2 linked regions of the Leptothrix cholodnii SP-6 genome follow. Each later gene encodes a partner of the first gene's protein in a complex. Links are inferred from orthologs where the notes say so. Each region holds a gene or a part of one and is shown on either strand. Other genes may lie near its edges.

Region 1 (3,425 bases):
GGCCGATCGGGCCCAGGTAACCCGGCTTGCAGCCGAAGTGCGACTCGATCTCGGCCACGGTCGCAAAGCGGAAGCCGGCTTTCAGGCCGTCGACCTTGCCGACCTTGACCTCGTTCATGTCGTGGTCGCCACGCACCAGCAGCAGCCAGACGGTGGTCTTGGCGACGTCACCGGCTTCGTTGAGTTCGTCGGTGGCGAGCACCAGCGACTTGACCGTGCGCGCCAGCGGCAGGTTCAGCAGCTGGGCCACGTCGGCACAGGTGCTCTTGCCCGGCGTGGGCGTCTTGGCCATCGACTCGGTGGCCGCGCCGCGCTCGGCGATCAGCGACACGGCTTCGGCCAGCTCGATGTTGGCGGCGTAGTCGCTGGTCGGGCAGTAGACGATCGCGTCCTCACCGGTGTCGGCGATGACCTGGAACTCGTGCGACAGGTCGCCGCCGATCGCGCCGGTGTCGGCCGCCACGGCGCGGTACTGCAGGCCGAAGCGGTCGAAGATGCGCTTGTAGGCCGCAAACATCGCGTCGTAGCTCCTGGCTGCGCTGGCGGCGTCACGGTCGAAGGAATACGCGTCCTTCATCGTGAACTCGCGCCCGCGCATGATGCCGAAGCGCGGCCGGCGCTCGTCGCGGAACTTGGTCTGGATGTGATAGAAATTCTTCGGCAGCTGCTTGTAGCTGCGCAGCTCCTGGCGGGCGATGTCGGTGACGACCTCTTCGCTGGTCGGCTGGATGATGAAGTCGCGGTCGTGGCGATCCTTGACGCGCAGCAGCTCGGGGCCCATCTTGTCGAAGCGGCCGGTTTCCTGCCAGAGCTCGGCCGGCTGCACCACCGGCATCAGCAGCTCGACGGCGCCGGCGCGGTTCATCTCCTCGCGGATGATGGCCTCGACCTTGCGGATCACCCGCAGGCCCATCGGCATGTAGTTGTAGATACCGGCACCGAGCCGTTTGATCATTCCCGCGCGCATCATCAGTTGATGGCTTTTGACTTCGGCGTCGGCGGGCGCTTCCTTCAGCGTGGCGATGAAGAACTGGGAGGCTTTCATGGGGGTCCGGGTCTGCACACCGCCCCGCTCAGGATATTGCCGGGGTTGCGCCGCACTGGGCCGGTGCAATAATGACTTCAACTTGAAAATTGAGGTCTGATTATGCTCGACCGTGAAGGCTTCCGGCCCAACGTCGGCATCATCCTGCTCAACCAGCGGAGCGAGGTGTTCTGGGGCAAACGCATCCGGACGCACTCCTGGCAGTTTCCGCAGGGCGGCATCAAACATGGTGAATCGCCAGAGCAGGCGATGTTTCGCGAGCTCCACGAAGAAGTGGGCTTGTTCCCCGATCACGTTCGCATCATTGCGCGCACCCGCGACTGGCTGCGTTACGAGGTACCCGACCACTTCATACGCCGCGACGCACGCGGCCACTACAAGGGCCAGAAGCAGATCTGGTTCCTGCTGCAGCTCACCGGTCGTGACTCCGACATGAACCTGCGCGCCACCGATCACCCCGAGTTCGACGCCTGGCGCTGGCACGACTACTGGGTACCGCTGGAAGTGGTGATCGAGTTCAAGCGCAACGTCTATCAGATGGCGTTGACCGAACTCGCGCGCTACGTGCCGCGGCCCAACCACCACAACCGCTACCTGCGCAGCGGCATGCGGGCGCACCGGCGCGACGAGGGCAGCGAGCACAACGACCACCTCGACCCGACCGGCCCGCACGATGCCGGGGCTTCCGTTTCGGAGCCCAAGCAGGCCGAATAGATCGCTCAGCTGCGCCGGTTCAGCAGGCTCAAGCCGACACCCACGCCACCGAGTCCCAGCAGCAAGGCGGCCGTGACCGGCTCGCCCAGCAATCCACCGGCGAACAGCGTGCCGAACACCGGCGACAGGAACACGAAGGCCTGCACCTTGGTGGCCGCGTAGCGCGTCAGCAGCCAGAACCACAGCAGGTAGCTGGCGAAGGTGACGATCACCGCCTGATAGAACAGCGAGCCCCAGGCCAGCAGACTCCACTGCCCGGACTGCGCGAAGGCATCGGTGTGGCCGGCCACCATGGCGGCCAGAGGCGACAGCAGCGCGGCCACGCCGAGCTGATAGGCCAGCGTCAGCTCCGAGCGCGCACTGCGCAGCGACGACAGCCGGATCACCACCGTCGTCAGCCCCCACAACACGGCGCCCAGCAGGATCAGCGCGTCGCCCAGCCACGAGCCGCCGCTGCCGGCGTCGCCGAAGGCCAGCGCGATGGACGCGAACGCCAGCACCAGCCCGGCGATCTGCAGCGGCCGCAGGCGTTCGGCCGGCAGCATGGCGGCCAGGACGATCGCGACGATGAACGGCGAGGTGTTGATGAACACCACCGCGCGGGCGGCGGTGGTGAACTGCAGGCCGACGAAGACGCAGCCGAACTCCAGCGCGAACAGCAGGCCGCACAACAGGCCGGGCCACAAGGTGCCGTCACGCGGCGACCAGCCGACGCCACGCATGCGCATCCAGGCCAGCACCAGCAGGAAGGCCACGATGCTGCGCACCGACAGCTGGGCGAGCGACGGCACCTCGGGCATCGCCGCCTTGATCGCCACCTGGTTCAGGCCCCACAGCACGCAGCACAGCAGGAGCAGCAGCACGGCTCGGCCGTCGAGGTGGCTGGCGCGCACGCGCTCGGTGGCCTCGGCCGTGATCGGGCCTGCTGAAGGCAAAACGCCGCTGGCCACGGTGGCTTGGTGGGACAGGTCTTGGCTCATGGGGGCGCGATGGTAGTTCGACCGTCGTGCGATGGCGCACGCCCCGACGACAGCACGGCCGCCCGTGATCCCGGTGGTTCAGCCGGTGTCAATGAAAAGTGTGAAGCAAGCCGATAGGCCGGATTCTGTGCAGCAGACGATCCCGAAAGACCCCCCGCCGTGACCGCCATTCCTCTGGGCCGGGGGTCGCCCACCCGGCTCGATGCCACCTACCCGCCAGCTCAGCGAGCCGCTTCAATGCTGGCCTATTTGGTGTTGCTGCGCGTAGAGATTGCCCGTTTCACCCGGACTGAACCGGCTCGTCTCTGTTGCTCTGATCCGCACCTCGCGGTGGAGAGGTGTTACCTCCTACGCTGCTCTGTGCAGTCCGGACCTTCCTCCAGTGCCACCTTTCGGATCCGGCACCAGCGGCGGTCTGGCTTGCTTCACGGCGCGGATTGTCCCACGCGCGCCGGGGCAGGCCGGCGCGCACCCCGCTCAGCGGGCGTGCATCGCCGCGATCAGCGTATTGATCGCCAGTCCCTCGTTGGCCGCGTAGGTGCCGGGCTGGCCGTTCAGGCGCGGCATGCCGAACTTGCCGCCCTTGTGATGCAGGGCGATCACCTCCCAGGCGGTCGCGTTGAACACCGGGCTGCCGGAGCTGCCGCCCTCGGTGGGCGCGCGGTAGTGCACGCGGCAGACGCCGG
Region 2 (3,515 bases), 490 kb from region 1 along the record:
ATCCAGCCGGCGGCGTCGGGCCCGGCGATGCAGTCCAGGCCGATCAGTTCGGCCGCGCGCAGGCCGCAGCCGTACAGCAGCTCGGTCATGGCGTGGTCACGCAGGTCGAGCAGCGGGTCGGTGGCCGGGTCGTGGTGATCGGCCAGCACGACGGCCTCGTCGACCGCCAGCGCCTTCGGCAGCGGCCGGCCGGCCTTGGGCGGACGCAGGCCGTCGACCGGGTTGGCGCTGACCTGCCCCTCGCGGCCGAGCCAGCGGTAGAGCCCGCGCCAGGCCGCCAGGTGGATGGCGATGCTGCGCGGGCCCAGCCCCTGGCCGTGCAGCATCGCGGCCCAGCGCCGCACGTGCGGCGGGCGCACCTGGGTGAGCGCGAGCTGCTGCTCGGCCGCGGCGTGTTCGAGGCGCAGCAGCGCGGCGCCATACATCGTCAGCGTGCGCGGCGCGAGCCGGCGCTGCACCTGCAGGTGCTGCAGGAAGGCGATGCTGGTATCGCCGAGCGGGGCCGCCTCGGACGTCACTCGTCGCGTGGCAGCAGGCGTGCGAGAGCGGCGCTGGCGATCTCGCCCAGGCGCACCAGGAACTCGGTGCCCATCTCGGCGCTGTAGCGGGTCGGGTCGGGCGAGGCCAGCACCAGCAGGCCGAAGGCCGGGCTGCTGGCGAGGCGGCGGATCGGGATCAGGGCCAGCGACGCCACGGTCTGCGGCGCCTCGAGCCAGTGCACCGGCTCGAAGGCCGCGTTGGCGCCGCAATAGGGCGTCGACAGGCCGGCGGTGAAGCTGCGCACCTCGTCGCTGACGTCGCTGGCGAAGGCGGCGCCCGCAAAGGCCGGCGCCAGGTCCCACAGGCGCAGCGCGGCCTGCGGGATCTGGAACTGCTCCTGCAGGTCGAGCACCAGCATGTCGGGCAGGTCGCGGGCGTCTTCGACCAGCATCAGCGCGCGGGTCCACTGGTGCAGGCGGTCGGTCAGCGCGGCGTTTTCCTGGCCGTGGCGGATCATGTCCATGATGCGGCGCTCGAGCCCGCGGATGCGCTCGCGCAGCATCTCCATCTGGCGCTGCTGCAGCGAGACCGCGCGCTGGCCGTGCGGATTGGCCAGCTCGACGCTGGCCAGCAGCTGCGCGTGGCGCTCGAAGAAGCCCGGCGTGTTGGCCAGGTAGTTGGCGATGTCGCCTTCGGTGATGCCTTGAATGGTCATGTCGGCCCCTCGTCCGATGGGTCCATCGGCCGATCCCCCGGGGGGATGCGGGCCGGCTTGGGAGCGGCCCGGCGCGCGGCCCGCTCGTCGTTGGATGTGGCGCCTGCCTTCATTGAACCGAGGTGGTCGGCAGGTCGATGTCGCCGGTGAAGACGGTCTGTGCCGGACCGGTCATCAGCACCGGGTGGCCCAGGCCGGCCCAGGCGATGGTGAGCAGGCCGCCGCGGGTCTGCACGTCGACCTCGGGGTCGAGCCAGCCCAGCCGGATGCCGGCCACCACGGCGGCGCAGGCGCCGGTGCCGCAGGCGAGCGTTTCGCCGGCGCCGCGCTCGAACACGCGCAGGCGCACCTCGCGGCGCGACATCACCTGCATGAAACCGGCGTTGACGTGGCGCGGGAAGCGCGCATGGGTCTCGACGCGCGGGCCGATCTCGGCCACCGGCGCGGTGTCGACGTCGTGCACGCGCTGCACGGCGTGCGGGTTGCCCATCGACAGCACCGCCACGTCGACCGACGGCAGGCTGGCGCCGGGCAGTTGCAGCGGCCACAGCTCGAAGCCGTTGCCGTGGCCGTTGTGCGGCCGCGCACTCAGGCCGGCGGAGTCGAACGGGATCAGCGCGTGCTCGAAGATCGGCTGGTTCATGTCGACGGTGACGCGGCCGTCGGCCTCGACGTGCAGCTCGATCAGGCTGTTGACGGTCTCGACCTTGACGCGCACCTGCTGGCTCAGGCCGTTGTCGCGCACGAAGCGCGCGAAGCAGCGTGCGCCGTTGCCGCACTGCTCGACCTCGTCGCCGCTGCCGCCGTTGAAGATGCGGTACCGGAAATCGACGCCCGGGGTGGTGCTGCGCTCGACCACCAGGATCTGGTCGGCGCCGACGCCGAAGCGCCGATCGCCCAGGAACCGGTAGTCGGCTGCGCTCAGCGCCAGCGGCGCGCGGGTGGCGTCGAGCACGACGAAGTCGTTGCCCGCGCCCTGCATCTTGGTGAAGTGCAATCGCATGGGCGCGATTATCAGCCTGGGTTGGCGGTGGGGATTACCGATTGCACGCGTGTTTCAGTAGAAGCCCGGCTCACCCGGCGGGCGGGTCTTGAAGCGCTTGTGGACCCACAGGTACTGCGCCGGATTGCGGCGGATCTCGCTCTCGATCCAGCGGTTCATGCGGGCGGTGTCGGCCTCGGCGTCGGCGCTCGGGAAGTCGTTCCAGGCCGGCAGGAAACGCACCCGGTAGCCCTCGCCGCCGGGCAGCAGTTCGGCCACCACCGGCTGCACCACCATGTCGAGCGCGCGCGCCATGCGCGAAGGCGCCAGCAGCGTCGCCGCCGGCACGCCGAAGAAGGGCACGAAGGCGGCGTCACGCGCGCCGAAGTCCATGTCGGGCAGGTTGAAGAAGGCGTCGCCGCGCTTGATGGCGCGGATCAGCGGCTTGGCGCTGTCGCTGCGCGGGAAGACCTCGCCGCCACCGAAACGCAGCCGGCCGCGGCGCATCGCGGCGTCGAAGACCGGGTTGCTCTGGGTCTGGTAGATCGAGCCGACCCGGCGGGTCTGGAACAGCTGGGTCGCCGTGCCCGCGACGTCGAGCGCCAGGAAATGCGGCACCAGCCACATCACCGGCCGCGCGCTGCGTTCGGCCAGGCCGACGTCGCCCTCGACCTGGATCAGGCTGCGCAGCCGCTCGGGCGATGCGTACCAGAGCAGGCCGCGCTCGAGCAGGCTGCGGCCGAGCCAGCCGAAGTGCTCGCGGGCGATGCGCTCGCGTTCGGCCTCGCCGAGTTCGGGCAGGCACAGCGCCAGGTTGCGCAGCGCCACCTTGCGGCGCGCGCTGGCCAGGTGCCAGAACAGCCAGCCCAGGCCACGGCCGAGCGCCGCCTGCAGGCGCAGCGGCAGGCGCTGCAGCAGCTTGAGCAGGCCGAGCAGGACGTTTGCGGAGAAATCGCTCATGGGTTGCCCCCAGCCTGCGGCGCATCGCTCGCCGCCTCGGCCTGACGGGGATTCTTGTAGCGGTGGTAGCCCCACAGATACTGGCCCGGCAGGCCGAGGATCAGGCGTTCCATCGCGCGGTTGACGAGGGTGGCCGCGGCGATGGCCACCGCGTTGGGATCGGTGCTCGTGTCGACCGGCGGGGCGCCGGGCGTGCCCGGCATCGGCTCGGTCGGGGGGTCGACGCGGATCACGTAGCCGCGCGCGTCCGGCAGCCGCTCGCAGACCACCGGCAGCCAGGCTGCGCCGGTCTGCTGCACCAGCCGTGCGGCCAGCGTCATGGTGTAGGCCGGCCGGCCGAAGAACGGCGCCCACACGCCCATGCCTTCGGGCGGCACC

Evidence for each region. The genes of interacting proteins can lie anywhere in the genome.
Region 2: the proteins of LCHO_RS02880 (region 1) and dapF are in contact, whole or in part, in a solved structure (PDB 5YGU), measured with the Escherichia coli proteins. The link is inferred for Leptothrix cholodnii SP-6 from one-to-one orthologs.

Annotation. Positions count from the first base shown.
Region 1 is NC_010524.1:621,072-624,496, reverse strand. What follows is about bases 200-2,953. They hold LCHO_RS02880 (RNA pyrophosphohydrolase), read left to right. Parts: upstream 200-1,147; coding sequence 1,148-1,759; downstream 1,760-2,953. Other genes in these bases: LCHO_RS02875 (DMT family transporter), read right to left, coding at 1,765-2,739; LCHO_RS02885 (proline--tRNA ligase), read right to left, coding at 200-1,045. Outside these bases: more of LCHO_RS02885, read right to left, coding at 1-199; LCHO_RS02870 (TRAFs-binding domain-containing protein), read right to left, coding at 3,217-3,425. UniProt on the Escherichia coli protein: Master regulator of 5'-end-dependent mRNA decay.
Region 2 is NC_010524.1:130,839-134,353, reverse strand. What follows is about bases 252-3,095. They hold dapF (diaminopimelate epimerase), read right to left. Parts: upstream 2,199-3,095; coding sequence 1,305-2,198; downstream 252-1,304. Other genes in these bases: LCHO_RS00640 (LpxL/LpxP family acyltransferase), read right to left, coding at 2,253-3,095; LCHO_RS00650 (DUF484 family protein), read right to left, coding at 515-1,195; LCHO_RS00655 (tyrosine recombinase XerC), read right to left, coding at 252-518. Outside these bases: more of LCHO_RS00655, read right to left, coding at 1-251; more of LCHO_RS00640, read right to left, coding at 3,096-3,137; LCHO_RS00635 (lysophospholipid acyltransferase family protein), read right to left, coding at 3,134-3,515. UniProt on the Escherichia coli protein: Involved in the succinylase branch of the L-lysine biosynthesis and in the biosynthesis of the pentapeptide incorporated in the peptidoglycan moiety. Catalyzes the stereoinversion of LL-2,6-diaminopimelate (L,L-DAP) to meso-diaminopimelate (meso-DAP).